Regions from separate parts of the Shewanella sp. BF02_Schw genome, predicted to be linked through region 3. Evidence: predicted binding sites of a transcription regulator. Region 3 holds the regulator's gene; each other region holds the start of a gene.
The links. Region 3 encodes FliA, which starts transcription of late flagellar genes. Its sites were predicted from a motif close to CTAAAGNTNNNNNNNNNNNNGCCGATA; they were not measured.

Region 1 (11,281 bases), on a different contig from region 3:
GACCACAATGGGTCTACATGACAAGGTGTGAGGAAACATCGGCACTAAAATAAGCGCTTGCAGATTAGGTGTTAATATTGAACCGCCAGCAGACAAAGAATAGGCAGTAGAACCTGTTGGCGTGGACACAATCATGCCATCAGCGCGCTGGCTATACATAAATTGTTCATCAATATAAACCTCAAATTGGATCATATGAGCAATTTTGCCAGGGTGAAGTACAGCTTCATTGACGGCGGTATTACTGGCGGTTATTTTTCCGTGACGGTGAACTTCAGCCTCCAGTAAAAAACGGTGTTCAGTTTCAAATTCACCGCCGAGCACTTTAGACAAGGCTTCTTCGAAGTTATCAGGAGGTAAATCAGTTAAAAAACCTAAGTTACCCCGGTTTACACCAATCACGGCAACATTAAAACGCGCCAATACTCGGGCTGCACCTAACATATTACCATCACCACCAACCACGATGGCTAAATCACAATGTTCACCCATTTCAAGTAGGTCCATTGAACAAACATCTACCCCCAGCTCTGCAGAGACTCGTCCTTCAACGATAACCCTAAAGCCCTGCATGCTTAACCAATGATGCAATCGGGTTAACGTGAGGTTAGTCCCTTGATGATGTGGTTTACCGATGAGACCGATTGTCTGGAACATTTTAGTCATATTCGAGTTTGTTATGCCTTTAGGCCTTGAAACATAAGAATTGATCCCCATAATATACTCAAACTTATTAGAAGTGTGAGATTTGCTGTTAATTTATCAGTAAATGGCCACTTTATTTTATTGTCGTAGAATACGAAATAACGCATTTTTTAGCTGGAGTGAAAATGAGCAACGAATCGAACAACACATCGCAAGATCAAGTGGAAGAAGCTGTAACTCCTGAAGTTGTGACTGATGAGGCAAGTTTGATGGATGAAGTAACCCAAGCAAATTTTCGAATTGAAGAACTAGAGCAACTATTGGCTGAGTCTGAAACTGCGTTAGCTGAGCGTAAAGATGTTGAAATGCGCGCAGCGGCAGAAACACAGAACATTCGTACTCGCGCGGCAAAAGATGTCGAGCAAGCACGTAAGTTTGCCTTGGAAAAGTTTGCTAACGAACTCTTGCCTGTAATCGATAATATGGAACGCGCCTTACAGGGGACTAACCCTGAAGATGAAGCGACTAAAGCGATTTATGAGGGTGTCGAACTGACCATGAAAGGCTTTTTAACCTCGGTGGCAAAGTTTGGTGTAACTCAAGTTGATCCACAAGGCCAAGCATTTAACCCTGAACATCATCAAGCTATTGGGATGCAGCCAAGTGCTGAGTTTCCTGCCAACACTGTCATGATGGTCATGCAGAAAGGTTATTTATTGAATGACCGTTTACTGCGTCCTGCGATGGTGATGGTATCTCAAGGCGGTGGCAGTGTGGATGTTGAAGCTTAACGATAACGTTAATCTCAATACTCGCTTGTTGACACTAGAGCTGTAGCCAATAGCATTATAGTGTTCTTCAACATAGTGCTATTTATTATAATGCTATTTATTATAGTTACTTGCACTATGATCACTAGAACGCGAGCCATAAAAAAGGACTGAATTTTCAGTCCTTTTTTGATCCTCTGCCAGTAATAACAGTAGAATATTAAGCCATAAATGCTTGGATTTGCGCTAAAATACCTTCAGCATCAAGTTGAAGATCCGTGATGATTTCATCAGGTGCGCCGTGTTGAATAAATTCATCAGGCAAACCAATCTGTAACACAGGTTTCACGATCCGCATTTTGTGTAATGCTTCAATCACTCCAGAACCCGCACCACCCATAATCGCATTTTCTTCAACGGTAACGATAACATCATGGCTATTGGCAAGTTGTTCAAGCAAGGCTAAATCTAGTGGCTTAACAAAGCGCATATCGGCAATGGTAGCATCCAGTTTTTCAGCAGCATAGGTAGCAGCTTCAAGTGTGGTACCAAAGTTAACAATGGCAATTTTTTGACCTTGACGGGTTAATACCCCTTTACCTATCGGTATTAATGTCATGGCCTCAACTTGTTCAGCCCCAGTCGCAAACCCTCGAGGGTAACGTACCGCAGTCGGCCCATCTTGATAGCAATAACCTGTATAGAGCATTTGACGGCATTCGTTTTCATCTGATGGCGCCATAATGATCATATTAGGAATACAACGCATAAAGCTTAAATCGAATGCCCCTTGATGAGTTGGGCCATCTGCACCAACAATACCACCACGGTCAATAGCGAATAATACTGGTAAACGTTGCAAAGCCACATCGTGGATAAGTTGATCGTATCCGCGCTGTAAAAAAGTCGAGTAAATAGCAACCACAGGCTTTAGACCTGCACAGGCAAACCCTGCGGATAAGGTGACTGCATGTTGTTCAGCAATGGCAGCATCAAAATATTGGCTTGGGAATCGTTGCGAAAACTCAACCATGCCAGAGCCCTCGCGCATAGCGGGCGTAATAGCGACTAACTTGTCGTCTGTGGCAGCCATGTCGCATAACCATTTACCAAATACTTGTGAAAACGTAGGCAAACCTGGTTTAGTTGTCGGTTTCTTAAACTGGCTGGGATCAAATTTAGGCACCGCGTGCCAGCCGATAGGATCTTTTTCAGCAGGCTCATAACCACGACCTTTTTTGGTCATGATATGCAGTATCTGTGGACCTTTGAGGTTACGCATATTACGCATTGTTTCAACGAGCGAATCAACATCGTGACCATCTATTGGGCCAATATAATTAAACCCTAGTTCTTCAAATAACGTTGCAGGCACCACCATGCCTTTAAGGTGCTCTTCAGTTCGCTTAGCCATTTCTTTAATGACCGGCATCCCTTTAAGGACCTTTTTACTGTTTTCTCGAATGGTGGTATAAAAACGACCTGACATCAGCTGCGCCAAATGATTATTCAGTGCGCCAACATTTTCAGAAATCGACATTTCATTGTCATTCAGTACCACGAGCATGTCATTGTGCAAGTCGCCAGCATGATTTAAGGCTTCAAACACCATTCCCCCGGTCATGGCGCCATCACCAATTACAGCAACCACTTTTCGACCCGCACCTTCTTTACCTGCAGCAATCGCCATACCTAAGGCGGCGCTAACAGAGGTGCCAGAGTGACCCACGCTAAACGTATCGTATGGGCTTTCTTCACGCCATGGGAAAGGATGTAAGCCATTCTTTTGTCGAATGGTATGCATCTGTTCACGACGATCGGTAAGGATTTTATGTGGATAAGCTTGATGCCCTACATCCCAAACTAACTGATCAAATGGGGTATTGTAGACATAATGAAGTGCCACAGTTAATTCAACTGTGCCTAAGCCAGAAGCAAAATGTCCGCTAGAAATAGCAACAGACTGAAGTAAGAACTGTCTGAGTTCATCAGACACTTGAGGAAGTAAACCTTGAGGTAACTTCCTTAATTCTTCTGGTGTATTAGCTTTCGCTAGTACTGGAAATTTAGAAATATCGAAGCTCATAGCGAGATTGTCTGACTCTTTATTATAATCTTCGCTCAATAATGTAGTGGGCGAAGTCTGCAATTAACTGGCTATTGTATGGTAATTTAGTCAGCGCTGATAGTGCATCTTGTATTAGTTGTTCTGCACAGGCTTTGGCACCATCGAGACCCAATAGTTTCGGGAACGTGCTTTTATTCGATTGCTGATCGCTGCCTTGTGGTTTGCCTAGCTCTTCGGTGCTAGCAGTAATATCTAAAATATCATCTTGCACTTGAAAAGCTAGCCCAAGCGTATGGGCATATTTCATCATTAATTTATAATGCTCATCGGGTACGTCAGCAGCGATTAAGGCAAGCTCAACCGCACAACTGATTAACGCTCCGGTTTTTTTATTATGTAATTCGGTTAATCGGTCCAAATTTATACTGTGATCTGTTGCACTCAGATCAATCGCCTGCCCACCGCACATACCTTGATACCCTGAAGCTTTTGCGAGTACTCTGACCATCGCCAGTTGTTGCTTCGGATGTAAGTCATTACAAGGGGCTGTGATAATTTCAAAAGCCAATGTTTGCAACGCATCACCGGCTAAAATCGCGGTGGCTTCGTCAAATGCAATATGAACAGTTGGTTGGCCACGACGAAGTGCATCGTTATCCATTGCCGGTAAGTCATCGTGTATTAATGAATAGGCATGAATACACTCAATAGCAGCCGCGGCTTTATCAAGTGCATTGATATTGACACCGAGCATGTCACCTACACTGTAGACCAAAAATGGTCTTATGCGTTTCCCACCCAATAGCGCACCATGGAGCATCGCTGCTTTTAAATCTGGTGCAGCGTCATCGAGCAGCGTTAAATGTTGGTTAAGAATACCATTAACGCGATTTTGGTATGTTGTTATTGCTTTAGCTAACACGTATCAAGACCTATTATTTAATACACACTATGTTGACGATTATTCACTTTCTACAGTGAACGACGCTAATTCGGCATCATCTTCATTTAATAAGATAGAGACTTTTTGCTGTGCTTGCTCAAGTTTGGCTTGGCTTTGACGTACTAACTTAATGCCACGCTCAAACTGCTTAAGTGCATCATCCAGCGACACTTCACCTTGCTCCAAATGAGCAACAATGGTTTCAAGTTCAGTTAATGATTGTTCAAAACTGAGATTTTCAGGTTTTTTAGCCACGAGTAATATTCCTTTTATTCAGCGTGTGACAAGGTATATCAGCCCAGCGTATCGGTCAAATACAGTCGCTGGTTATTTGCTCAACAGCACGCTTTGTTATTGAATTTTGTTTAGAATGTACAAAAACAAGCTAAACTTGAGCCAAGTTTGTCCGATAACAAGTCATGATTTAAATTTGCTAGCAAAAATAGTATTGAAACTTTTGCTGTAATACATAACGATGGGCGTTGTTATCAACACAAAATACTGTCGGATTATTCGGGTCATATAACGTGCGCTAACAGCACGATGGAAGTAGCACAAATAAGCAGCATAATGACTGCGATTGAGGAGAGGTTGTGGATTTAGCTACCCTAATAGGTATTATCGGTGCTTTTGCATTTATTATTGGTGCGATGATCACCAGTGGTGGTATCGGATTATTTATCGATGTACCGTCAATTTTTATTGTTGTGGCAGGCTCTTTATTTGTGGTGATGATGAAATTTAACCTAAAGCAATTTTTAGGTTCAATAAAGATTGGTATGAAAGCCTTCATGTTTAAATTAGATAAACCTGAAGACTTGATAGAACAAGCTGTCACCATGGCTGATGCTGCCCGTAAAGGCGGTTTTTTAGCATTAGAAGAAGCGGTTATTACCAACACCTTTATGCAAAAAGCCGTTGATATGTTAGTTGATGGCCATGACGGTGATGTGGTGCGCAACGCATTAGAAAAAGACATCGCATTAACTGAAGAACGCCACAAAACAGGGGTGGGTATTTTTAAAGCCATGGGTGATGTGGCACCTGCAATGGGCATGATTGGTACTTTAGTTGGTTTAGTGGCGATGCTATCTAACATGGACGATCCAAAGTCTATTGGACCTTCAATGGCAGTGGCATTGTTAACGACTCTTTACGGCGCGGTAATTGCCAACATGATCGCCATCCCGATGGCGGATAAATTATCATTACGAATGAACGAAGAATTGCTTAATCGTAATTTAATTATGGATGCAGTATTAGCGATTCAAGATGGACAGAATCCACGGGTTATTGAAGGCTTTTTGAAGAACTATTTGGCTGAAAGTGTGCGAAAAATCGATACAACGGACGGAGAGTAACTCATGGCTAAGGCCAAGTGTGATTGTCCACCCGCTGGCGCCCCTATGTGGCTTGCCACATTTGCAGACTTAATGTCGTTGCTGATGTGTTTCTTCGTGTTGTTGTTAGCGTTCTCTGAAATGGACGTAATGAAGTTTAAACAAATCGCTGGTTCAATGAAGTATGCATTCGGGGTACAAAACAAAGTTGAAGTAAAAGACATTCCTAAGGGGACGTCTGTTATTGCGCTTGAATTCCGCCCAGGTCGCCCCGATCCCACTCCAATAGAGATCATTAATCAACAAACCAATGAAATGACCCAACCGACGATAGAGTATCAGGCGGGTGAAGAAGACAGCGCGGGTGGGACTCAAAAACAGAATGGCGAGCAACGCGGTGGCAATGCAGCTGCAACAGCGCAACAAGAAGCTGAAGCCGTTAAAAAAGACGCTGCCTCTTCGCAAGAAAACATTAATGATCAAGTTAAAAAAATGGCTGAAAAACTCAATGAAGAAATTGTCGATGGCGCCATTGAAATTGAATCTTTAGGCCAACAAATTATTATTCGTATCCGTGAGAAAGGCTCTTTTGCTTCGGGCTCAGGCTTTTTACAACCTAAGTTCAAACCTATTGTGCGCTCAATTGGTGAATTATTAAAAGATGTCCCTGGGATTATTACGGTGTCGGGTCACACTGATGGTGCTGATATCAATAATGAGCTTTACAGCTCAAACTGGGAACTATCAAGCCAACGAGCTGTGGCTGTGGCTCATGAATTAAGAAGAGTTTCTGGTTTTGATGAATCAAGGATGAAAGTGGTTGGCGAGGCGTCTAATAGACCATTAATCGCCAATGATTCTATTGAAAATCAGGCTCGAAACCGCCGGGTAGAAATATCTATCGAACAAGGCAAAGCGAAAGAGTCGAATGAAATAATTGTAACTCAATAGTTTGCCATCAAAAGATAAGCGCAATCTCTACAAGTTAAAGAGATTGCGCTTTTTTGTTTTATAAATGTGCCTTACAGCGCTTTTACTAGGGGCTGTTGATCTTTGTTTGAATTTTGTGCGAAGAAGGTAATCTCGTATAATTCACTTCGCCAAAAACAAATACAACGAGATTACCATGCCCCGATTAATGCTCACTGATGAGATGTGGTCGAAGCTAAAAGCTATTCTGCTTGATGATAGAGTTTATAACAAGCAAGAGCATCGATTTACGATGGAAGGGATCCTTTACCGATTGCGTGTCGGCTGCCCTTGGCGAGATTTACCTGAATATTTTGGCTTATGGAATACCATTTACCGTCGTTTTTTACTGTGGTCAAGAAAAGGTATTTTACTCAGGCTGTTCAAAACATTATCGACTAATAGTGATACTGAATGGGAATTTATTGATGGAAGTTATGTAAAAGCACATCAACACAGTTCAGGTGCATCATCTGATGAAAATCAAGCAATTGGGCTAAGTCGTGGTGGTAATACAAGCAAAATCCATCTCGCGGTAGATAGCTATGGTTTACCGATAGAATTCATTGTTACAGGTGGAGAAGTTCATGATAGTAAAGCAGCTAATGCCCTTATTGAACTGTTGCCACAAAGTCATTTTATTATTGCAGACAAAGGCTACGACAGTGAAGCGATTAGAGATAAAGTGCGTGAATGTGGTTCCAAGCCAGTGATCCCTAGAAGACAAAATTCGAAGCAAGGAAATGGAGATATCGATTGGTGTTTATACAAATATCGGCATTTAGTTGAAAATGCTTTTGCTCGGCTTAAGCATTTTAGAGCGATAGCGACCCGCTATGATAAATTGAAAATTAATTTTGAAAGCCTGCTGGCTCTAGCTTGCTCTATAATTTGGCTGCCAATGTGAAAGATCAACAGCCCCTAACAAATAACAGATAAAAAAGTGAATATGTTTGGTTAATAGGCATCATTTGGTATAATCGACGAATTATTGCATACGTTATGCTATCGACTGGATTATATACACATCTAGAAAATAGAGCTGTGCTGTTTTTTTAATTTATTATCAAGGTATTACTGTCTTTTTTATTTAGCAAAACCGAGTGTAGTGCTATTTGATGGTGACACCTGTGGACGCCCCATGAAGTTTATTGTAAAGCTGTACCCTGAAATTATGATGAAGAGCAAGTCGGTAAGAATGCGCTTTACCAAAATGCTTGAAACTAATATACGTAATGTGCTTAAAAATGTGGATGAAGGTGCAAAAGTACAACGCTTATACGATCGTATAATCGTGCAAGTACCGAGCGATAAACCGCAGTTATGTGATGTTTTTGCAGAGCGACTAGCGTGTATTCCAGGTATTGCTCACGTGGTGCAAGTGAGTGAGTATACTTTTGATTCAATCGATCATATTTATCAGCAAGCTTTACCAAAGTACCGCGATGAAATTGCCGGTAAAACTTTTTGTGTCCGCGTAAAACGTTCTGGTAATCACGACTTTAATTCAATTGATGTTGAGCGTTATGTCGGTGGCGGATTAAATCAACACACTGAGGCGCTAGGGGTAAAACTTAAAGACCCTGACGTGACCGTTAATCTTGAAATCAATCAAGATAAGCTTTACATGGTTGAGCGTCGTATTCAAGGTTTGGGTGGTTTTCCGATGGCGACCCAAGAAGATGTGTTATCGCTTATTTCGGGCGGTTTCGATTCTGGTGTGTCGAGTTTTCAGTTTATTAAAAAAGGCGCTCGTACTCATTACTGTTTCTTTAATTTAGGTGGCGCTCAGCACGAAATTGGCGTTAAGCAAGTCGCTTACCATCTATGGAAGAAGTACGGTGAGTCTCACAAAGTACGTTTTGTGTCGGTGCCATTTGAGCCTGTAGTTGAAGAGATTTTAGAGCGTATTGATAACGGTCAGATGGGTGTGGTACTTAAGCGTGTAATGATGCGAGCAGCAACGCGTATTGCTGACAAATACGGTATTCAAGCACTAGTGACAGGTGAGAGCTTAGGTCAAGTATCTAGCCAAACACTGACGAATCTAAATGTTATCGATCGCAGCACCGATTTATTGATTTTACGCCCGCTTATCGCAATGGACAAACAAGATATTATTAATCAGAGCCGTATTATTGGCACTGAAGATTTTGCTAAATCTATTCCCGAGTATTGTGGTGTTATTTCACAAAAACCTACGGTGAAAGCGGTATTATCTAAGGTTGAAGCCGAAGAGCTTAAATTCTCTGAAGATTTAATCGACCGTGTGGTTGCATCTGCAGTGGTAATGGATATTCGCGATATTGAAGCTGAAATGAGCCAACAAGTGACCGAGACCGAAACGGTTAACGATGTCGCTTCTGGCGAAATAATTATTGATGTTCGTGCACCTGAAGAAGAAGAACGTAGCCCATTATTAATTGATAATGTAATGGTTAAAGCGATTCCATTCTTTAAGTTAGCCACCCAATTTGCCGATTTAGATAAGTCTAAAACGTATTTATTATATTGCGATCGTGGCGTAATGAGTAAGCTGCAAGCCTTATATCTTGTAGAAAAGGGCTATACTAACGTTAAAGTGTATCGCCCTTAAGCCGTCGAAACGACACCGTCTTTGCGGTGTCGTGACTTTGGTCTATTTTTAGGGATTTATCCACGTTAGTGTTAGTTGTGGCAGTGAGCTTAAACAGTAATACGCTTTGAGTGAGATGAATCACAGACAATAAAAAACCGCATTTAATGCGGTTTTTTATTGTCTCAGTAACGTGCTTAAGATGAGCTAGCTCTAGTTAGCTTGAACCACTTCTGAAGTTTTTTGTTGTTCATCATTGTCAGCAATTAAAATGCTGTTAACATCATTATTGATATCAATTTGCATCGCTTCAATGCTTTGTGATAATTCAGCATGTAAATCGATCATATCGATAGGTTCTAGTTCCGTCGCTTGAGCAGAAGATAAACCCAATATAGATAATAGTGCGACTGCAAAAATAGTGTTTAGGTTGAACATAGGGGATGAGCCTCCAGGCTAATAAGTCACATTTGCCGGACTATCCCAGTAACATCGTAGAGATTGTCCAACTGTATTTTCAATGATGCTAATTTAACCAAACACAGTGTTCTTTACAAACGACAAAAAATAACGATAATCATTAGAAAAACTAATTAAAAAACGAGAGATTGATCACTATGTCTAGACGATTACCTCCTTTGAATGCAGTTAAAGCATTTGAAGCTGCAGCACGACATTTGAGCTTTACCCGCGCCGCAGAAGAGTTGTTTGTCACTCAGGCTGCGGTGAGTCATCAAATTAAAGCATTAGAAGATTTTTTAGGGCTAAAACTGTTTAGACGTAAAAATAGATCATTATTGTTAACAGAAGAAGGCCAAAGCTATTTTCTGGACATTAAAGACATTTTTATTGAACTCGGCGAGGCAACTAATCGCCTGCTTGCCCGAAGCGCGGTAGGATCGTTAACGGTGAGTATGTCTCCGAGTTTTGCTATTCAATGGTTAGTGCCTCGTTTAGCTAAGTTTAGCGAAAAAAATCCTGATATTGATGTGCGTATTAAAGCGGTAGACAGCGATGCCAGTTCGTTAACGGATGATGTCGATGTGGCGATTTATTACGGTCAAGGTAACTGGCCTGGATTACGTGCTGATAAACTGCGTAATGAAGTGCTGATTCCAGTATGCTCACCATTATTACTTAACGGGCCTAAGCCATTAATTCAACCGAGTGATTTAAAGCTCCATACTCTATTACATGATTCCAGTCGCCAAGATTGGCAGGCATGGTTTAGGCAATGTGGCGTCACTGACATCAATGTCAATCAAGGGCCGATATTTAGCCATTCTTCATTAGTGCTGCAAGCTGCTGCACATGGTCAAGGTGTGGCATTAGGATATAGCGTACTAGCAAGACCTGATATCAAAGCAGGGCGTTTAGTGTGCCCGTTTTCTGAAGTGTTAGTCAGTAAAGATGCGTATTACCTTGTGTGCCAACAAAATCACTCCGAAATAGGTAAAATATCAGCGTTCAGAGAATGGATGGTCGATATGTTTGCCGAGGAGTCGCGTAGTGAGTTACTTACCGGATAATACGCCAGTATTAGCTGAAGACTTTCTTTTACAAGGTTCTAAAAGTGACACCTTGATTGTTTTTGCTCATGGTGCTGGTGCGAATATGCATCATCAATATATGACTTCGATGACCGATAAGTTAATCGCTCAAGGCTATCAGGTGTACCGATTTAATTTCTTGTATATGCAAGCCAATATGCAAGATGGTAAACGTCGTCCGCCTGACCGTGCGCCTAAATTACTTGCGCACTATGAACAGGTGCTGCTTGATATTCAACAAAAAATGGCTCTTGGTCTTATCAATTGTCAGCGGATAATCTTAATGGGTAAGTCAATGGGCGGTCGCATGTCGGCGATATTGACCAGTTCAGACCATCAACTACAACGGCCCCTTATTACCGATGTTGCCAATAAAATTAGTGCAATTGTGTGTTTGGGCTACCCATTTATTCCCCTCAAA
Region 2 (11,281 bases), on a different contig from region 3:
GCGATTTCATTGGTAGAACAAGTTGATTTCTCTAAAGGAAAACTCAATCTATTGTCTATAAATGGTGATACGCTATTGGTACTGACAAAACAATCGTTACCCTTATCCTAAAGCCTATGGTTTAAATGAGTCGCCGGATTAGTTATTAGTGTCAGTTTAAAGTTCCATTAAAAAATGAATTTTTATTCAATAAATCTGATTCTTTCTTGACTTAATAAGTCAATCTATTCAAAATGTGCTAGATTTTTGAATAACAACTATAAGATGAATTATCACTATGCCAGCGACAAGAAATCAGGATGAGCTCGTACGCACTTTTAAAGCGATTCTCAAAGAAGAACGTTTTGGAAGCCAAAGCGAGATTGTTAATGCGCTTCAAGCCGAAGGATTCGGTAATATTAATCAATCTAAAGTATCACGTATGCTCAGCAAATTTGGTGCTGTACGCACTCGCAACGCTAAGCAAGAGATGGTGTATTGCCTCCCTGCCGAGCTAGGCGTACCTACTGCGGGTAGCCCAGTTAAAAATTTGGTATTGGATGTCGATCATAACCAAGCCATGATCGTGGTAAGAACTAGCCCTGGTGCTGCGCAATTAATCGCCCGTTTGCTCGACTCAATAGGCAAACCAGAAGGGATATTAGGTACTATTGCCGGTGATGATACTATTTTCATCTGTCCAGCAAGTATTAAAACCATTGATGAGACATTAGAAACGGTTAGATCTTTATTCAACTATAGTGAATAAAAAACCATTTCAATAAAAAAGCAATGCCATGGCATTGCTTTTTTATTACCTAAAACTGGCGTTTACGCATCATCAAATTGAGTTAAAAAATCCAATGATGGCACAAAGAAAGACGATCCAGTCAGCGCTTTAGTAAACAACATCAAATGATCATGATTCCCGTGACCATCACCGTGCACCATACTGCGGAGCATTTGTTCGAAGTGATCCGGTGTACGACATACTGAAATAAACATCAATCCTTGTTCTCTAATCGAACCATATGGCATGCTTTGACGTAAAATTTCTAATGCGTTACCGTGTGGATCTTTTAAGTTAACTCGTTTTGTGTGGCTGGTTAATGGCTTATCTTCTGATTCATACTCAATATCATCAACTTTGGTACGACCAAAAATATCTTCTTGTTTTTTAAGCGGTAAACGATGCCACTTACTTAAGTTATGCATGTATTTTTGGACATGAACATAACTACCAGAGACAAATTCTTGATCTTCATCACCGACAAGTGCAACTTGTTGACGATGGCGTCCTTTAGGGTTTTCAGTACCATCAACAAAACCTGTTAAGTCACGACTGTCCATAAAGCGAAAGCCACGTTCCTCATCGACTAACTCGACCAAATCTTCAAACATTTGGTTTATTTCATTGGCGACAAGATGCAAAATATCATAGCGATCACAACGGATATGAATAAACAGATCATATTCCATTGCAGGTGCATCACGGTTACCTTCACTCATGGCCGGAAAAGGTTTTAATAATGCAGGGCGAGATTCTGGATAAAAGGTATCCCAAAAATTAGCCCCAATACCCACAAAGCCATTAAAAGCACTGTCGGCATATTGATCCGTGAGTTCATAAATATACTGCGCTACATTAGCAATAGATGGGCGTAACTGATCTTCAACACCATCGTTGGCATTAAACATCAAGTACACACTGTGTAAATTCCCTTCTGCGCAAATTCCTAACTGTTCACGAGGCATAACTTGGTTACCCATATTAACTTCATCCATCTTAATACTAAATGTCGGCCTAAACGGTGATAATTTAACGTTTTGATGTTATTCGACGGCGATTAACATCTCTTACCAGTTAAGCTAATCATTAGATTAACTTAATCAAATTTAAATTACTTGAAGTGTACTCACATTTAGCCCGTTTGTAATACATATTGTATTCATATTCGTGCAGATAACAGCTTGATCATTCATTACAATTGTTAACGAACTCACTAGAGTTAAGGGCCAAAAAGTAAGCCCTAAATCAGATATTTAGCCTATGTCATCGCAAAATTAGCAATTATTTTGCAAGCATGAGGTAAGTATCTTATTGCTGGGGTGTTTAAAGCAGCGTTATTACAAGTTAATAAAACACTGTTAGCAACACTTTTAGCAAACAAAGGGTAATTTGATAACCACTTTCCCCGAACTAAGGTTCACTACAGGCTGGACAATTAAAATTACAGCATTGATAGTTAATTAAAAATCACCAGTGGATGCGCTGTAATATTTATGTCCACTCGTTGACCGGGCATTAACGTCGTTGATTGGCTACTGACGTCCAAAATATCATCGCCAATTTGGACCTGATAATGACATACCGTACCAAGGAAATGCCTTTCGACAATGCATCCTCGGCCATTGATACAAGGATGTAACTCAATTTGCTGTGGTCTCAATAATAATTGCCCTTGGCTGCCAACAGGTAAAGACAATGCTTCTGTGCTGCTAAGATCGCCCAAAGAATAGTGCACTTGATGGCTGGAGGTGACCGTAACAGGTAAATAATTACCTGCGCCTAAAAAGTCGGCAACGTAGCGATCAGTTGGTGCACTGTATAAGGTTTCGGCTTTACCATGCTGAATAATGGCGCCATCCTTAAATAAAGCCAGTTTATCTGCAAACACAAATGCTTCATCTTTACTGTGAGTCACAAACACGGCACTGACATTACGTTGTTTCAATATGGCGCGAATTTCTAACATCATATCGTTACGAACTTGCGCATCGATATTGGAAAAAGGTTCATCTAGCAATAATAATTCTGGTTGATATGCTAATGCACGTGCAATCGACACTCGTTGCTGTTGACCACCTGATAATTCATGCGGGTAACGCGATGCCAACCCGGTTAATTTAACCAACTCGAGCATTTCTTCTAATCGAGCTAACCGCGCAGTACGATTGAGTTCGTTAACCCCAAATAAGATATTGTCTGCCACGGTTAAGTGCGGAAATAAGGCATAGTCTTGAAAAATCATGCCGACACCACGTTGCTCGCTCGCAACAAACACACCATCACCACTCAGCGTTTGCCCATTGATGCTGATGCAACCTTGGCTAATGGCTTGTAAGCCCGCAATCGCGCGCAGCAGTGTTGTCTTGCCGCAGCCACTGGGGCCTAATAATGCGACAATTTCACCTTGCGCCAAAGTAAGATCTAAATGGCGCAACACCACTTGACCGTGATAATCGCTGCAAACATTTTCAATGGTTAAAGTTGACATAATTAGCCTTGTTGCTCCAAAGAGCGATTAAGATAAATCAAGGGTACAAGCCCAACTAACACAATCACAATAGCGGCCAATGCGCCATGTTCTAGTTTTTCATCTGAGACAAATTGGAAAACATAAGTCGCCAAGTTTTCAAATCCTATAGGACGCAATAATAACGCTGCGGGTAATTCTTTCATGCTTTCAATAAACACTAACAAAGCACCGGCAAAAATCCCTTTGCGTAATAAAGGCAAATGTACTCGCCATAGTAGCTGAGTAGGCGTTCGTCCTAAGGTAATACACGCCATGTCTAAAGAAGGGGAAATACGTTTATAACTGTTTTCTAAACTGCCGATGGATATAGCAATAAAACGAACACAAAAAGCAAAAATCAGTGCAAACACGCTGCCAGTCAGCAATAAACCTGGGCCTTGGGCGCCAAACCAATCGTAAATATCGTTAATCGCAAAGTCGATAAGCGTCAGAGGTACTAATACACCAATCGCCAACACCGTTCCCGGTAAAGCATAACCAGTACTGCTCAATCTTGCGGGAAGCTGATCACTTTGTCGCGGACTCACACGGCGTACAAACATTAATATCAATGATAGGACTACGCACACACCACTGACAATAGCGGCAATATATAAACTGTTTAGGCTATACTGCCAAAATCGAACATCCCAACTTTCATTGAAATAATCGATAGCATATCCACACAACACAATGAAAGGTAATAAAAAGGCTGTAAATAACAAAACAGCGCAATAGCCTAATGCGACCCAAGCCATTTTTGGTGACAACACATATCTGTCAGCTTCATTAAGAGAAGATTGTTTTTGAAATAATTGTTGTTTCCGCCGGGCAAAACGCTCAACCCCAATCATAGAAAATACCACTAACAGCATAATGGCTGACAGCTTTGCTGCCGCGGTTAAACTGCCATAGCCGAGCCACGTGTCGTAAACTGCTGTGGTTAATGTCGGTACAGCAAAATAACTCACGGTGGCAAAGTCTGCTGCAGTTTCCATTGCCACAAGTGCAACGCCGACAGCCAAAGCGGGTCTTGCCATTGGCAGCGCAAGACGCCAAAAACTGCGCCACGGACTACATCCCATGACACGCGATGCATATAACAAACTGGAAGACTGCTCCATAAACGCAGTACGCGCTAATAAATAAATATAAGGAAACAATACTAACGATAATATTATCGCTGCTCCGCCAAGACTGCGTATTGCGGGAAAGTAATAGTCGTGGGGAGATTGCCAGTCAAACCAAGCCCTCAATACACGTTGCACCGGACCTGCATAATCAAGCATGTCGGTATAAACATAAGCCACAATGTAGGCTGGCATCGCTAACGGGAGAAGGAGTAGCCATTGAAAGTAACGGCGAAAGGGAAAGTCACAACGGGCAATTAACCAAGCAGCAGGAATCGCTAAAAGTAGGCTTCCGAGTCCAACCAACAACATAAGCAATAAACTATTGACTATGTATGTCGGTAGCACTGTATTGAATAAATGGCTAAATACAGCTTGATCAGGAAGAGTGGACTGCACAATTAAGGCAATCAGTGGCAAGATTAATATTGCCGTAATAAAATAACCAGCAAGCGACCAGCTTCTGGTTAAACCTAAAATCATAAATAATACCGAGTTAACTTAGCGCACCATCAATAAATCTATCAATCTATCAATCTATCAATCTATCAATCATATCGATAATGCGCTGATAATGTTTAAACAAGCTTCAATTAAAGATCAAATTTCACTTCATCAAGCAGTTTTACAGCGTCTTGATGGTATTCAGCCAACTTATAGATAGGCAAACTATCGGCTTTAAAATCACCCCATGACGCCACTAATTCAGACGGTTCGACATCAGCCTTTACCGGATATTCCATATTAACTTCAGCATACATTTTCTGTGCAACGTTTGAAGTAAGAAATTCCATTAGCTTAATCGCATTATCTTTATGCGGTGAATGTTTGGCTAATGCCATACCTGATACGTTTACATGAGCACCACGGTTCTGTTGATTAGGAAAGTTAATTTCAACCGCTTCAGCCCAGCTTTTCTGATTTTTATCCATCAGCATGTTGCCGTAGTAGTAGCTGTTACCGATAGCAATGTCACACATGCCTTCTTTAACTGCTAATACTTGATCACGATCATTGCCTTGAGGCTTACGAGCTAAATTAGCTTTTACCCCTTCTAACCAGGTTTTCGTTTTCGCTTCACCGTCATGGGCAATCATCGACGCCACTAATGCGACGTTATAAGGGTGTTTACCGCTGCGGGTACAAATTTTACCTTTGTATTCTGCTGAAGCTAAGTCTTCGTAATCGATGTCAATTTTACCGCTACGCTCTTTTGAAGAATACAGATTACGAACACGCATCGTCAGCGCATACCAATTGTTCTGTTGTGACCGATATTGAGGGGGAATATTGCTATTAATCACCGCACTGTCGACGGGAGAAACAAGATCTTTTTCCACTAATTCCATTAAGCGAGAGAAGTCAGATGTTAACACCACGTCAGCGGGAGATAGGCGACCTTCACGCACCATACGTTCTGCAATGCCATCTTTAGCAAAAACAACCTTTACGTCGACACCACTTTGCTCGGTAAACTTTTCTAGAATAGGTTCAATCAGGAAAGCTTGGCGATAAGAATAAACCGTTAATGCATCTGCAGCACTCACAGAAGAAGCAACACAAGCCAAGCCTAATAATGCGACACTTTTTAGCAATTTCATTAATCAACGCTCCTTAACTGAATCAATATTCCGCCGCCACTGGCGCAATTGATAATGGTTATCAATTGCAACAGGGTAAGTGATCATATCAAAAGGAGCAAGTGCTGTTTCACATTCAGCGGTTAAAACGCCAAGGCTAAAACATCAAATTGTTATGCTGTAAGCCAATATGGCAAGCTTAAGCCACTATCATGGAATTATGATTGACCAAAACACTACCAGTATTTTTCGACCGTAATTTGTCCAGGCGCTCGTCGAAGATTTTTTACTAAGCCTTTTTCAACTAAAGCGGTTTGCGCATCATTTATCATTCCTGGGTTACCACAAATCATCACTTGAGAATGTTCCGCATTAATCCCTAAGCCTGCTTTCTGTTCAATTAATCCGCTGCTAATGCCATCAGGAATACGACATGATAAGCCTTCGGGATAATCTTCACGGGTCACAATGGGAATAAACACAAACTGTTGAGGATATTGACTAATAAACTGTTTAATCGTTTCTAAATAAGCTAAATCTTCACCAAGTCTTACACCATAAACTAGCACGACTTTTTCAAAGCGTTGCCAAGGCTCATCGGTTGCAAGCATAGAGATAAAAGGCCCCACTGCAGTGCCTGTTGATAACAGCCATAGGTGTTTACCTTGCAATGCCCCTTTAGGCACCTCATCTAAGGTCATAAAACCGGTCGCTTTGGGCGTGATTTGAATGGTATCACCTGGGCTTAATGCTTTTAGATCTGGAGATAACTGACCATCCTCTACCGCAACAGCCAACACCTCGACATAATCAGTCCCAGGGGGATTTACAAGCGAATACGCACGCGCTACACGTTTATCATCACGCATTTGGCTGAGCTTAATAAACTGACCTGCAATAAAAGGTTCGACATCGGCTTTGATACGCAACGAGAATAATTTATCATTCCAATCAATGCGTTTTAGCACGGTACCGGTAATCCACATGACTTTGTTCCTTTTAGACTGGCGTATGTATTTACTATAATACCAATCTATACAGATATTTGCTTAATTAAAAGCCTCCCCGATTTATATCTATAGTGAATAATCACACGCGATTAACTCACTTAAAAGAACAGAGCTAAGTTTACGTAGTTGATGAATCTTGCTTAGCTGAATGGCCATCTAGGCGGTCTTGTTGAAACTGAGCAAGTTTTTGCTGTATGAGCTCATAGGTTTGATCGACTCCTGCTGCAATATCGCCTTCTAATACTTTGAGCCCAGATAAGATATCGCTAGCCTCTTTAAAACCTTGATCAATAGCATCACCAATTTTCACCATAAAACTGCTAACTTGCTCATCAAACCCCATGGATTTATTTTGTTGTTGATGTACCGAGAAGAAATTTGTCGCAAAGCTGACAATACGATCGGCTGTCGCTTCAGGAGAGTAATCCACTCCACTTTCAATACTTTTTTGGACTGAGTTCTCCCCCAGTGTTGGCGCAAGCTCTTCATTAATGGCTTCAATCGCGGCACGGTAAAGTAATGCCATAGACTTATCACCCGCAGCAATACTGACTTCTTCTTGCGCCGCTAAAATCGAATTATTCATCATTTGTCGACTTAGCTGATTGCTGGTTAGCTTAGGCTCAACCGGGGAATTTTTCTCAGCTTGGTGGCTTGATGAAGTTTGCGATGTATTAACTGTTTTATTGTCACGCAGTGGACTGGCATTACTGCTATTTGATTGTTTAATTTCCATGATATTAGCTCGCATACAATGACCGATAGCTTAATTATCGACCAAAAAACTCATTTCTAAAGTCATAAATTAAAACAATTAAGAGAAATTTATTAATATCAATTTTACTAAAGAATAGCCTGTTGATTAACATCATCAATTTAACTTGCCCAAATGAACATCTGCTAATATGGTAATATGGTAATCAGATTGATAGCCAAATAGGAATAACAACATGCCGCAACAACATTGGTTCATGTGGGGAATAGATATTTTTTCTGGTCTTTTCTTAGTGTTATTTTGGTTATTACTGATCGCTGTAATTTACATGTTTATCGCTGATAAATTGCAAACCAAACAAGCCATTCGACACAACTACCCTGTTATCGGTCGATTTCGATATATATTTGAAAAACAAGGTGAGTTTTTTAGACAATACTTTTTTTCTCAAGATCGCGAAGAACTGCCGTTTAATCGAGCCGAACGCAGTTGGGTATATCGCGCAGCTAAAAATGTTGACAGGACAATTGCGTTTGGGTCGACACAAGTTCTGGATAAACCGGGTGCGGTAATGTTCATGAACTCAGCATTCCCCGTCAGTGATCATGACACTCACCAAACCATCGCAGTAATCATTGGTCCTGAATGTAAACACCCTTACACAACCGATAAAATTTGCCATATCTCGGCCATGAGCTTTGGTGCCTTGTCTCGCCCAGCCATTACAGCACTATCCCATGGTGCAGCAAAAGCAGGCTGTTGGCTCAATACTGGCGAAGGTGGGTTAAGTCCTTATCATCTAAAAGGACATTGTGATTTAGTGTTTCAGATAGGTACCGCTAAATATGGTGTGCGTAACGAGCATGGTCATTTAGACCCACAAAAACTGACCGATATTGCCGCTCATCCTGAAGTAAAAATGTTCGAAATTAAATTAAGCCAAGGTGCTAAGCCTGGCAAAGGTGGTATTTTACCGGCGATAAAAGTCACCGAAGAAATCGCAACCATTCGCGGTATCCCAGCAGGACAAGACTCCATAAGCCCCAATGGCCACATTGAATTACATAATGTTGCTGACATTGTCGATATGATCAATCAAGTAAGAGATATCAGTGGTAAACCAACCGGTATTAAAGCGGTATTAGGTGACATGTCATGGGTTACAGAATTTCTAGATGAAATTGAACGTCGTGGTATTGAATATGCGCCAGACTTTTTTACCTTAGACAGTTCAGATGGTGGTACGGGCGCGGCACCACAAGCCTTAATGGATAATGTCGGCTTACCATTGCGCCAAAGTTTACCGTTACTGGTTGATTTACTTAATGAACGCGGCTTTAAACAACGCATTAAAGTGATTGCGACCGGTAAAATGATCATGCCGTCATACGTGGCATGGGCATTAGCCACTGGCGCCGACTTTATTGCTTCAGCTCGCGGAAACATGTTTGCCTTGGGCTGCATTCAATCGTTACAGTGCAACCGAGACACCTGCCCAACCGGTATAACGACCCATAATATACGATTGCAAAAAGGCTTGGATCCAAAAGATAAATCTGCACGCGTCGCAAACTACAATCATTTCTTACATTACGATTTAACCATGATCGCACATTCATGTGGTGTAACCGACCCAAGATACTTAACCCGCCATCATGCCCGAATAGTGCAATCAACGGGTGTAGCGGTCACTCTCGATAAACATTACCGACATATGCAATAAATTAAACCTCAACCCCAGTGAATAACTTGGGTGAGCTGAGCGGATTACTGGGGGGCACTCAGCGGATTACTTTGCCGAATTTAAGAATAGGTGTACAATATACTTTGATGTCGATCACAATAAGCAGTATTAATGTGATTTTAAAGAGGCATCAATTCAGGGGATTTCGTGTTGAACATAAAAACGAATGCAGCAGATCTAAATGTCAAAAGCTTAAGTTTAAGCTGTAAAAACTGTAATCGAATGACAGAAATCGAAGGTGAATTTGTGTGTTTTGAACAAGGAAAAATCAAACGCTTAACTTTAGATCCTTCTCCAGCTGCACTCATAAAAATGGTCTGTATTGGTTGGCAGAAAAAGTAAGCTTTTGATCATTAGTAGCAGCACTCGTTACCATTGAATCAACTCACTATAATTCCTATCTTCTTCCAAGTATTTGATACCGTAAACCAGCCAAATACTAACGACTAAAGTCATTTGAACATGTCAAAATACATCCGTTGATATCACTTTATCTGCATAATGTGCAAATCAATGAACCAACATAAGTTGATTAACGCGATGTAAACTAAGAAAGCATGTCCTGCGGATCATCACTTTGTTTAATAATGTTTTTATCAAGGTCTTTGTTCATTGCTTTAGCTAAAGTGAGTCCTCGAGTCGTTACTCTCAAACCGGCACATAAGTCGTTATAAACTATTTTAATAGCATCATCAGACATGTTACGCGTTTTAAGCATTGCCATAATAGCAAACCAATCGGTTGTCACTTGATGTCGGGTGCCTTCTAGCGCCGCAATTAACGCAATATTATGCACAAGTCACCTCCATACACGAATTCGCACCTTTGATAAAATCCAATTGATTGAAAAATAAAGTTATCTGGAATAAATAACCCACAAGTTAGGCTATAGATTAACTGCGTTGATCACTGTCGTCAAAAGATTCATTCGCGTTAAATATATCCAGACGATTTAAACACCGCTCAGCGCTGTTAAAGTAGTCAGATACTGAGTGTTTACGCTATAGAGAGATTTTTATTTGTGGCAACGACAGTATTTTACCCGACAACATCATAGCGCGATATCCATTGACCAACCCTTAATCATTTGGCAGATCTTTTTGTTCATGTTGAATATGCCAAAGCCGAGCATAAAGCCCTTGTTGAGCTAACAAACTGGTATGAGTTCCATGTTCAACAATCTTACCTTTACTCAATACAACGATTTGGTCAGCATCAATAATGGTCGATAAACGATGGGCGACCACTAAACTTGTATGGCCTTTGGCTGCATCTCGCAAGGCGCTCAAAATGGCTTGCTCTGAGCGTGAGTCTAATGAAGATGTGGCTTCATCGAACACTAAAATAGGCGCTCCTTTCAACACCGCGCGTGCAATAGCAACACGTTGCTTTTCGCCGCCGGAGAGCTTTAATCCTCGCTCACCGACCTTGGTGTTACCTTTATCCGGCAATGATTCAATAAAGTCACTCAAATGAGCCAATTTAATCGCCGCGAGAATCTCATCGTGAGTCGCATCTGAGCGACCATACCTAATATTTTCATAAATAGAATCATTAAATAACACAGTATCTTGCGGTACCACGGCGATGGCTCTTCGTAAGGCCTGTTGGCTAAGTTGACGCACATCAATACCATCAATAGTGATAGACCCACGGTCAACATCATAAAAGCGGAATAACAGTTTAATGATAGTTGACTTACCTGCGCCACTGTCGCCCACTACGGCAATTTTTTTCCCTGCTGGCACATCAAAACTAACGCTGTTTAAAATAGCGCGTTGGTCGTAATGAAAGCTCACATCAGTAAACTTTATTGCCCCGACA
Region 3 (11,281 bases):
AACGTAATATTTCTTGAACTTGCATTACGTTAATACCGTAGGTTTCATTATCTAGCTTAAATATAACCCATTGTAATACTAAATCGTCTTTAGCTGCAGTAGCCGCTGCTACACTTCTAGAATTGCTCATAGTTAACCTCGGTCAATCGAATCCTGACAACCTAAACCTGCATCAAGCATTTTGATTAATGCTTGAACATGTAAAATGCCACACATTTGTTGTTTTACTACCCCAGCAAGCCAAGGACGCTTACCCGGTTTCTCACGCCAATTGACGTGTGATTTATCTATTTTAACGGCGTTAACTAACGATTCGCACGTTAATCCCCACTGACTATCTTCAAGCATGACAAGATATTGATAATTTACTGTCTGTGCTAATTCTGGAGTATATTTTTCAGGCATCACCCACGCGCACGTATCAACCACATTTATTTTAGTATCTCGGTGGGTTTGCACCCCTTTAAACCAAGATGGCCTACCGATAAGATGGCTTATCTTCTCTATTTTTATAATCCCACCCAAACTCACCAATGGCACAGCGAGTGTTAACCCTGCTACATTGAAGAATAACACCTGAAATTCATCTTCAAGTAACTCTTGCAAATCATGAGTAATACTGGGCGGTTGGTGCCCAACCTGAGTCTGTGGCGCATTGTGCTCTTGCGTCGGCGAATTCTCTACCAACTGTTCATGCTTAATAATAGCGTCTTTTATATCAGCATGTGAACTTTCGTTATTGTTTATATCGACTAACGGCTTGATTTCTTTATTCGTTAATTCTGTTTGTTGTATTTTTGCACGACTAATGCCAACTTCAGGCTCAATATGAGTGATAGCCTGACGAACTCGTTCTGCACTGGCTTTAATCTGTTGCGTTAAATCGGTTTCTACTCTGGGTTTAGACACAGCAGATAATAATTTTTCAAGTGCCTGTTTATCGACACTGGTAGTTGGCTCTGCATATTGCCTAGCAATGACAGGAGAGGCTTTAGATGATGTTAGTTGTGAATAATGTGCCGATAACGTCATTTCAGCCGACATACGAGTCGGTTTGTCATCGTTAATAATGGACACTTTATCGGTGATGTCATTAACGGAATTAACAGAAAGACTTGGTTTTACCTCAAGGCTTTGCTCAGTAATCGGTTTAGGCGATTCCTGTAATAAAAGACTGAAATAATCAAAAACAGTTTCATCAACCGATTTTGACATGAGTAAACTCCTGAGAAAATAAAAAATCCAGCAAACGATTATATGCTTTTACACCTCGGCTACTGGCTGAATAATGTGATGCGGGTAAATGAGCCAAACTTGCATCTCTAAATTTTGTATCTACAGGTATTACATCATTGGGCCACAGTGTTGAAGCATATTTATCCTGCAAAAATTGTAACGCTATTGGGGACGCTTTAGTGCGCTTGTCATACATTGTAGGTAATACGGTATAGCTATAACGGGTTTTCTTAGAACGCCCCATTATTTCCATGGTTTTCACCATACGTTCGAGTCCTTTTATCGCCAAAAACTCAGTCTGAACAGGAATAATAATGTGATGACTTGCTGCTAATGCATTAACCATTAACACCCCTAATACTGGCGGACAATCGATAATAGCAACATCATATTTATCTTCAAGCAATGCCAATAAGTTACGTAACACCAATCCCATTCCTTCTTGATGACCTAGTGACCTATCAAGTGTCGCTAACGCCATATTAGCCGGAATGATATCAAGCCCTTCAATTTGAGTTGGAAGCACATTTTGTAAAATAAACTCTTGGGTCAGTGTTTGATGATTCAAAAAAACATCATAAAGCGAGCAAGGCACTTCGTCTGAATCAATACCTAAGTAATAGCCCAATGAAGCATGAGGATCGGTATCGATTATCAACACTCGTTGGCCACGTTTAACCAATGCTCCGGCTAAACTGACTACTGTGGTGGTTTTACCTACCCCACCTTTTTGGTTAGCTACCGTCCATACTTTCAAAGAAGCCTCTCAACTCATTATAATGATATTGTTATGGTAAATTGACTACTGCTTGTGTTGTTTATCATCGCGGGTTGTTACACGGATGCCACCATTAGGTAAACGGATCACTTTAACCCCCTGAGCATCTTCAGACACTATGACTTCTTGATCATTTTGTTCAGCAGAAACATCAGTATCGTGCTCAACCTTATCAATATCAGTAAGCGGTGCATCATCTAAAGAACCCGGACCAAACAGCACACTTTGTGCTTGTTTTTTTCCTGCTGACGCTATGATTGCTTGAGTTTGTTCAGGATGTTGAGTTAACCAATTAGCAATATTAGCGGCCTGATCATCGGGTACCATCAATAACACTTGAGACGCCGTTAATCGTGCTACATCCTGCTCTAATAACGTCACTTTTTGATCAGCGTCAATATACAAACCCGCTAATACTACTATGGCAATAAAGGACAAAAAAAATCCCAGTTTTTGCTTCGTCTGCAATGAGTATTCTGGCTTAGCCACGACTAGACTCTTTTAAAATAGCTTCAGCCATATTATCTAATGAAATAGAGTGAGTTGCGATACCGGTTGATGCTACAGCTTGAGGCATACCATATACCACGCAGCTTGCTTCATCCTGCGCCCAAATAGTGGCACCGACAGACTTTAACATTCTGGCACCTTCTCTACCGTCTGCGCCCATTCCCGTTAATACAACCGCTAAAACATCACCGCCAAAAGCTTTGGATGCTGATGCAAAAGTAATATCAACACACGGCTTATAGTTCATTTCTTGGGTTCCGGAAATGACTTTAAGTCTTCCAGAAATACCGCTTCGCTCAATCATGAGCTGCATGCCTCCGGGCGCCAAATAGGCACAACCAGGGCGCATGGCATCACCATTTTCAGCTTCTTTTACCTCAATTTTACACAAGGTATTTAAACGAGCTGCAAAGGCTGGAGTAAACGCCGCAGGCATATGCTGTATCAACACTATGGGATGAGGATAATTTGCAGGAAATGCAGTTAATACTTTCTGTAATGCTACTGGCCCACCGGTTGAAGTCCCGATGAGTAACAATTTATATTGCTTACCACTGGCCCGAATAGACGATATTGAAGACGTTGTCGGATTAGCGCTCTGACGATCTGCTAAGGTTGTGGATAAACTGGAACGAGTCGCTACAGGCGTTGTTGTGGAAGCTAAACGGCTGCTTAGCGGACGACGAGGCGTGTTGATATCTGGAGCCGCAATCGTTGAACGACGAGATTCTGGTAATGAAGTAGGTGTTAACGAACTTGGCCGATATATCCTACGTCGACCTAATGCTTTAATTCGTTGCTGTAACAAAAGAATCGCATCGTCTTTATTGGTTGCTATATCTTCAAAACGTTTTGGCAAAAAATCTAGTGCACCGGCTTCTAACGCATCAAGTGTCGCTTTAGCACCATCATGAGTTAACGATGAAAACATTAAAATGGGAGTAGGATTATTAGCCATAATTTCACGGACAGCAGTTATACCGTCCATCACAGGCATTTCAATATCCATCGTAATGACTTGAGGCTTTAACTTTGCAGCCATATCAACAGCTTCTTTGCCATTAACAGCAACGGCAACGACTTCGAGATCAGGATCTTGATTGACAATCTCACTGACTCGACGTCGAAAAAAGCTAGAATCATCTACAACTAGTACTTTTATGGCCATTTAATTCCTTAAATAATGGAACTTTTATTTTTATTTTATTTTTTTGCTTTTAGCGTAATGTTTTAGCAGTCCTGGCACATCTAAAATCAGTGCAATACCACCATCGGATGTAATTGTCGCACCCGCCATACCTGGAGTACCTTGTAACATACTGCCAAGCGGTTTAATGACCACTTCTTCTTGTCCAATCAATGCATCTACAACAAAACCAATTTGCATAGTGCCAAGCTGAACAATAACCACATGACCATGCTTCTTATCACCATGTTTAAATGTTGATTTTTTACTGTGCAGCCAATGTTCTAGGTAAAATAATGGCACGGCCTTATTACGGAAAATCACCGTCAATTGACCATCGACTATATTGGTTTTTGTTAAATCTAAATTAAAGATTTCATTCACGCTTGATAATGGTAGTGCAAAAACTTGATTAGACACATCAACCATCAATGTTGGCATAATAGCCAAAGTTAATGGCACTTTAATTTCGAGAACAGTACCCTTACCTTTCATTGAGTCAATATAAACAGTACCGTTAAGTTGGTTGATGCGGGTTTTCACCACATCCATGCCCACTCCACGGCCTGAAATATCTGAAATTTCAACTTTGGTTGAAAACCCTGGGGCAAAAATCAAATTGTAAGCTTCGTTATCGGTCATTCTCGAGGCGGTATCTTCATCAAGCACACCACGACTTATCGCAATTTGTTTTAGCTTCTCAGGGTCCATTCCCGCGCCATCATCCTCAATTTTAAGCAGGATGTGGTCACCTTCTTGGCTAGCCGATAAGGTAATGGTACCGGTTCGAGATTTACCGCTAGCTTCACGAGTTATCGGCATTTCGATACCGTGATCGACTGAGTTTCGAACCAAGTGGACTAAAGGATCGGCTAACGCTTCAACTAAGTTTTTATCAAGATCGGTTTCTTCACCAATCATGATTAAATCAATTTCTTTATTTAAGGTACGGGCTAAATCACGGACAACACGCGGGAAACGACCAAAAACTTTCTTAATCGGTTGCATGCGGGTTTTCATCACCGCACCTTGTAAATCAGCCGTAACCAAATCCAGGTTTGCTAGCGCTTTGGACATTTCCTCGTCTTCACGATTAATGCCTAAACTAACCAATCGGTTACGCACTAACACTAACTCACCAACCATATTCATGATTTGATCTAAACGAGCAGTATCAACACGAACCGTTGTTTCACCTTGTGGGACAGACGCCGCTTTAGCAGGTGTTTTGTCTTTTACAGGTTCAACCTTTGGAGCAACTACAGGGACTGATGTCGCTACTGGTTTAACAACAGGAGCTGGGCTAACTTTTGCTGCTTGCACAGGAGCAACGGCATTAGTAGGTTGAGCTGGCGGAGGCGTTTGCGATTTAGCAACTGGCGCAGTACCTTTTCCGTGTAATTCATCTAAAAGACGTTCAAATTCATCGTCAGTTATTTCATCAGAATCAACAAGGGGTTCAACAATAGGCGTTGCAGCAGGCTTAGTTGGAGCTGCAGGTTTGGTTTTAGCTTCAAATGAACCTGAGCCATGTAATTCATCTAATAATGCTTCAAACTCATCATCAGTGATTTCATCGCTACTACTTGCGGCAGGCTTTGAATCAATATTGGCTTTTTTTACTTCAGAAGGTTTAGTTGCAACAGGACTTTTACCCGGACCATGTAAGGCATCAAGCAACGCCTCAAATTCTGACTCATCAATGTCATCAATACTACCAGTGTCAGATACTTCCGCTGAGGGAATGCTAATATCTTCGACATATTCAGGATCACTGAATTCAACAATATTTTCAATTGGTTCTGGCTCATCTGCCGACATTTCTGAAGGTAATGGCGCTCCTGAACTTAATAATTTGAGTTTAGCAAGTAATGCAGAATCAGCAGGGTCTTGTGATTCTCCCTGTTGAGTTTGAGCAAACATGGAATTAATCGCGTCGACCGCTTGCAAAATAATATCCATTAATTCTGCATTTACGCCACGTTTACCGGTGCGTAATAAATCGAACGTGTTTTCAGCTTCATGACACACGTCAACCATCGGTTTTAGACTTAAAAAACCAGCCCCACCTTTAACAGTATGGAATCCACGGAAAATAGCATTGAGTAAATCACTGTCATCAGGATTATTTTCAAGAGCAACTAGCTGCTCCTGTAGAAGCTCTAAAATCTCGCCAGCTTCAATTAAAAAGTCCTGGAGTATCTCTTCATCAACATCAAAAGACATTAAATTGACTCCTAATTAGAAACCCAGACTTGATAGCAGATCGTCTACTTCATCTTGACCTGTCACCACATCTTCACGCAGTTCAGCATGCATGATGGGACCTTCTGCTTCTATTTTATTTTCGTTTATAGTTGGCAATGATTCGGTAGTATGATCTCCGAATACCGTTAGCATTGAGACCAGATTACTTTCTACTTCACGAACTAAATCAATCACTCGACGGATCATTTGCCCCGTCAAATCTTGGAAGTCTTGCGCCATCAAAATTTCATTTAATAACTCGCGAAGACGATTAGAATCATTTTCACTATGTAACATAAACTGCTGAACATCATGACAAAGTGACTTAAACTCACCCATTTCTATGTCACGACGCATCAATTTATCCCACATTGGCGTCACTGATTGTATATTGCTAATGATGGTATCGGCCAAAGGTAGACATTCTTCAACTGCATCCATGGTTTTATTTGCAGCTTGTTCTGTCATGTCGATAACATAGTTCAATCTTTCTTTAGCATCTGGTATTTCGGTATTGGCTAATTCAGATAAACGGTTATCAACTTGAAAATCTTTTAGTGCACTATGGAGTTGTCGAGTTAGTTTACCGACTTCTTCAAAAAGCTCACGCTGCAATGGCGTTGCAAGCTCTCTGATCATTTCATCGGCTTTATCTTGTTGACCCAAGCTAAGCAATTCAACAAGTTCTTGGGCCTGTTCGAGAGTGATTAACCCCGATATTGATGCCTGCATGACTTATCCTTGCTTATGCGAGTCGTTCAAAGATTTTGTCTAACTTTTCTTTTAACGTAGCTGCGGTAAAAGGTTTTACGACATAACCATTTACACCGGCTTGCGCTGCAGCAATAATCTGTTCACGCTTAGCTTCTGCAGTTACCATTAGCACAGGTAAATGCTTTAACGAATCATCTGCACGGATTGCTCTAAGTAAATCAATACCTTGCATTCCAGGCATATTCCAGTCTGTTACCACAAAATCAAAATCGCCTTTTTGCAACATAGGTAGGGCTGTTGAGCCATCATCTGCTTCTTGGGTATTATTAAATCCCAAATCTCGCAACAAGTTCTTAATGATACGCCTCATTGTTGAAAAATCGTCAACAATAAGAATCTTCATATTCTTGTCCAAGGTTTCCTCCGGTGAGCTGACACTCGTTTGCTCTAGATAAGTTATTATTCTTGTGTCCAATGCTTGAGTTTCGCTTTTAATCTGAGCATTGCCTGACTTAATATCTGGCTTACTCGCGATTCGCTAACTTCAAGGATGGCACCGATTTCTTTTAAATTTAATGCTTCGTCGTAATACAACGACAACACTAATGCATCTCTTTCTGGCAATGTCTTAATTGCTTCAACCAATGCAGATTGGAATTGAATTTCAGCAAGCGAGTCAAAGGTTTCATCTGGCGTTTCGTTGTCTGTGATTAACACATCTTGCGACACACCAAGGTCTTCTATGCCTATGATTTTACCAACAGAAACATCATTTAAGATATGATGGTATTCATCGAGAGACATATCAAGTTTTTCAGCAATTTCTGTATCATTGGCATCTCTTCCAAGCAGTTGCCCCAATTCATCAATTGCATGTGCTACTAGACGATTATTACGATGAACTGAGCGCGGAACCCAGTCACCACGTCGAATTTCATCTATCATTGCACCACGAATTCTGATGCCTGCAAAGGTTTCAAACTTAGCCCCTTTACTGTTATCAAATTTAGATGAGGCCTCAAGTAACCCCATCATCCCAGCTTGTAATAAATCATCAAGTTGCACCGATGCTGGTAATCTTGCCAGCATATGATGAGCAATTCTTTTTACCAACGGTGCATACTGTTCAACAATAGACGTTTTGTTATCGAACTGAGTATACGCGGCGGCTTTATTCACTCGTTCTTCCTTCTTGTATCGGCTTACGTTGTACAAGACGTTCAACAAAAAACTCTAAATGACCACCTGGCTGTTGTGGAACTGGCCAAGTCATAATTTTATTGGCTAATCCATGATAAGCAATAGCTGAAGGCGACTTAGGATACGCTTCAACAACTAACTTTTGCTTACGAACAGCTTTACGTAAATTTTCATCGAATGGTATTGTTGCCACTAATTCTAAAGCAACATCTAAAAATCTATCCGTCACTTTACTGAGTTTAGCAAATAATTCCATACCTTCTCGTAAACTACGTACCATATTTGCCACAATTTTGAAGTGGAACACACCATGTTCACGACTTAAAATTTTAATCAGCGCATAAGCATCAGTAATTGATGTTGGTTCGTCGCAAACGACTATCAATACATCCTGTGATGCACGAGAAAAACTCAGCACCATGTCTGATATACCAGCAGCAGTATCCACAATTAAAATATCGAACTGAGTTCGCATTTCACTAAATGCACGGATAAGTCCAGCATGTTGTGCTGGCGACAACTCAACCATCGCTTGAGAACCCGATGTGGCAGGAACAATACCAATACCTTTAGGTCCACGGACAATGATGTCATCTAATTCGGCATCTCCGGACAAAACATGAGATAAATTTTTCTCAGCACGTATCCCAAGCATGACATCGACGTTGGCTAAACCTAAATCGGCATCAAGCACTAATACGCGTTTGCCTTTTTCAGCTAGTGCTACCGCAGTATTAATTGACACACTGGTTTTACCCACTCCGCCTTTACCACCGGATACGGCAATTACTTTAACTTTATCGTTATTTGGTTGATTCATCATACGTAAACCACTTGCTTGATCCCGAGTCATATCTTTACTCAAATGCATAGGCTGTGTCATTAGACCACACTGTGTCTTGTGACGATTGTTGTTCTGTTTCATTTAACGCCGCGAGAGCCTTTTTAGCCAACTCTAACGTATCTGCTACTTTCATGTCCTCAGGAACACGTTGACCGTCAGTAACATAGCTTAATGGTAACTCATTTTGAATCAATACGCTCAATGCACCTGCAATTGATATCGATTCATCTAACTTTGTTAAAATCGCACCCGCTAATGGAATTCGTTTAAAATGTTCTACAGCATCTTGTAACACACGACGTTGACCAGTTGCAGATAAGACTAAGTAGCTCCGAATTGGGATCCTACTATTTGCTGTTAAATTATCCAGTTGCTGATATAAGCGCATATCTCGCTGTCCCATACCTGCGGTATCAATTAATACTAACTTACGATTTCTAAATTGATATAAAATTTGTTCTAATTCGGTTAAATCATGTGCTTGCTTAACCGGACAGCCCATTATTTTGCCATAAGTCGCTAATTGCTCATAGGCACCAATACGATAATGGTCGGTGGTAATCAATGCTACCTGCTCTGGGCCATGATGGGCGGCAAAGCGAGCGGCTATTTTAGCTAAAGAAGTTGTCTTACCTACACCGGTTGGACCAACAAACGCCACAACACCACCACGTTTAACTATATCGTCGCCTTGATTGTCGAGTAAATTGGCTAAACTTTGTGGTAATGCTCTCACTAAATCGGCTGGGGTGTAGTGTTGACTTAGCCCCGCTAGTTTAGCAGCAACGGCTGGAGAAAACTCTGCTGCAATCAATTTACTTTCTAGCATTGCGCCAACAGGATCGGTACGCTTTTTTTGATCTTTCATCAACGATGAAACTTGATGGGTCAATAAGTTACGCAATGAAGCCATTTCTTCGCGCAGAGCATCCATATCAGCAGATTGATTTTTATTGGTTTTTTTAGCTTGCTCTGGTGCCGCTTGCGATTGAAAAGTTGATGCTGGTTTAGCAGACTTTGCCCCTTGTAATTGGCGGGCCCATTCTGGTAAATCCGGTTCATCTTGGCTGACAGACATTTGTTGTGTCATGCGATTATGTTGTTTTTGAAGTAAGGCTTGTAAAGAGTCGGCCTCAGGAGGTGGGTTCACCTTTGATTGAGCTTTCATCACAGGCTTAGCGCCTAATGACACCCTATCGTCACTAACATCCATAAAACCGGTAGTCGGCGCTTGTGATGCGATGGCGGCTTTAGGTTCATCATAATCTACAGCAGCGACAATTTCGATTCCGCCAGTGACTTTTTTATTTGACATAATGACAGCGTCAGAACCTAAGGTTTCTTTTACTTGAGCCAATGCAGCGCGCATATCTTTGGCAAAAAATCGTTTAATTTTCACTTATGCACCTCTATAAACTGACGTTATCACTATTGGCCTACTGCAGAAACAATTCTAATTTGTTTCTCGTCCGGGATTTCCTGATATGAAATCACTCGTAAATTTGGAATAGTGTATTTAACAAATCTTGACAGCGTTGACCTAAGCATACCCGATGTCAATAAAATGGCTGGCTGCCCTACCATTTCTTGCTTCTGTGCAGCATCTAACAATGACTGCTGCATACGCTCTGCAAGACCAGGTTCAATATTAGGTCCTTCACCGCCAGTCGCCTGCATAGACTTATGCAACATCTGTTCCAACTCTGGCGCCAATGTTATGACAGGAATTTCGAGTTCTGGTCCAGAGATTTCTTGTACGATCATACGTTTTAACGCTATACGCACTGCTGCCGTTAATACTTCAGTGTCATTGCTCTTAGTACCGTACTCTAATAGTGTCTGCACTATGGTGCGTAAATCTCGTACCGATACCCCTTCGTTAAGTAAGTTCTGCATCACTTTAACAACTGATCCCAGAGGCATGACATCTGGTACAAAACCATCCACTAATTTAGGAGAGTTCTTAGCAAGCATATCCATTAACTGCTGGACTTCTTCGTAACCTAATAACTTAGCAGCATTATTACTCAGTAACTGGCTTATGTGAGTCGCTACAACCGTTGCAGTATCAACGACGGTATAACCTAAAGTTTGTGCATGTTCACGTTGCTCTGGCGCTATCCAAACTGCCTCTAAACCAAAAGCTGGGTCGCGAGTTTCAATACCGTCTAGTTTACCGTAAACTTGGCCAGGATTAATGGCTAATTCACAATCATGCCTAACTTCAGCCTCACCCACTACGACACCCATTAACGAAATTCGATACGCATTGGGTGATAAGTCTAGATTGTCACGAATATGCACCGCTGGCACTAAAAAACCTAATTCTTGTGACAGTTTTTTACGTACGCCTTTGATCCTGCCTAATAATTCACCACCTTGAGACTTATCAACCAGAGGAATTAAGCGATATCCGACTTCAAGACCAATAGTATCAACATGGCGCACATCGTCCCAGCTTAAATCTTTAGGTTCTTTATCCTTGCTCTCAACTGGTCCTTTAGTTGCTAACGTTAGTGCAGCTTGCTTTTTGTCAACGTTACGCTTGTAAATAAAGTACGCAGCA

Region 1: a site for FliA is predicted at 4,812-4,838, ahead of pomA (flagellar motor protein PomA). Genes of this name have one in related genera too.
Region 2: a site for FliA is predicted at 7,770-7,796, ahead of HNW13_RS20730 (DUF5610 domain-containing protein). Genes of this name have one in related genera too.

Annotation. Positions count from the first base shown of each region.
Region 1 covers NZ_JABKAW020000003.1:544,446-555,726, reverse strand. Annotated here, with positions in the region: gene nadK (NAD(+) kinase) at 1-666, opposite strand, end outside; gene grpE (nucleotide exchange factor GrpE) at 831-1,436, shown strand; gene dxs (1-deoxy-D-xylulose-5-phosphate synthase) at 1,636-3,501, opposite strand; gene ispA ((2E,6E)-farnesyl diphosphate synthase) at 3,524-4,405, opposite strand; gene xseB (exodeoxyribonuclease VII small subunit) at 4,445-4,681, opposite strand; gene pomA (flagellar motor protein PomA) at 5,020-5,787, shown strand; gene HNW13_RS14990 (flagellar motor protein MotB) at 5,791-6,717, shown strand; gene HNW13_RS14985 (IS5 family transposase) at 6,893-7,642, shown strand; gene thiI (tRNA uracil 4-sulfurtransferase ThiI) at 7,877-9,331, shown strand; gene HNW13_RS14975 (hypothetical protein) at 9,524-9,748, opposite strand; gene HNW13_RS14970 (transcriptional regulator GcvA) at 9,928-10,839, shown strand; gene HNW13_RS14965 (alpha/beta family hydrolase) at 10,820-11,281, shown strand, end outside.
Region 2 covers NZ_JABKAW020000007.1:173,402-184,682, reverse strand. Annotated here, with positions in the region: gene HNW13_RS20765 (META domain-containing protein) at 1-111, shown strand, start outside; gene argR (transcriptional regulator ArgR) at 278-748, shown strand; gene HNW13_RS20755 (Dyp-type peroxidase) at 811-1,749, opposite strand; gene HNW13_RS20750 (ABC transporter ATP-binding protein) at 2,226-3,260, opposite strand; gene HNW13_RS20745 (iron ABC transporter permease) at 3,260-4,891, opposite strand; gene HNW13_RS20740 (Fe(3+) ABC transporter substrate-binding protein) at 5,002-6,009, opposite strand; gene HNW13_RS20735 (ferredoxin--NADP reductase) at 6,225-6,974, opposite strand; gene HNW13_RS20730 (DUF5610 domain-containing protein) at 7,117-7,734, opposite strand; gene HNW13_RS20725 (FMN-binding glutamate synthase family protein) at 7,949-9,436, shown strand; gene HNW13_RS20720 (hypothetical protein) at 9,608-9,799, shown strand; gene HNW13_RS20715 (hypothetical protein) at 10,005-10,253, opposite strand; gene HNW13_RS20710 (ABC transporter ATP-binding protein/permease) at 10,537-11,281, opposite strand, start outside.
Region 3 covers NZ_JABKAW020000001.1:623,954-635,234, reverse strand. Annotated here, with positions in the region: gene HNW13_RS03000 (chemotaxis protein CheW) at 1-130, opposite strand, end outside; gene HNW13_RS02995 (chemotaxis protein CheW) at 133-1,215, opposite strand; gene HNW13_RS02990 (ParA family protein) at 1,199-1,993, opposite strand; gene HNW13_RS02985 (membrane anchored protein in chemotaxis locus) at 2,039-2,503, opposite strand; gene HNW13_RS02980 (chemotaxis response regulator protein-glutamate methylesterase) at 2,496-3,692, opposite strand; gene HNW13_RS02975 (chemotaxis protein CheA) at 3,723-5,936, opposite strand; gene HNW13_RS02970 (protein phosphatase CheZ) at 5,952-6,689, opposite strand; gene cheY (chemotaxis response regulator CheY) at 6,703-7,086, opposite strand; gene HNW13_RS02960 (RNA polymerase sigma factor FliA) at 7,131-7,850, opposite strand; gene HNW13_RS02955 (MinD/ParA family protein) at 7,843-8,724, opposite strand; gene flhF (flagellar biosynthesis protein FlhF) at 8,729-10,114, opposite strand; gene flhA (flagellar biosynthesis protein FlhA) at 10,144-11,281, opposite strand, start outside.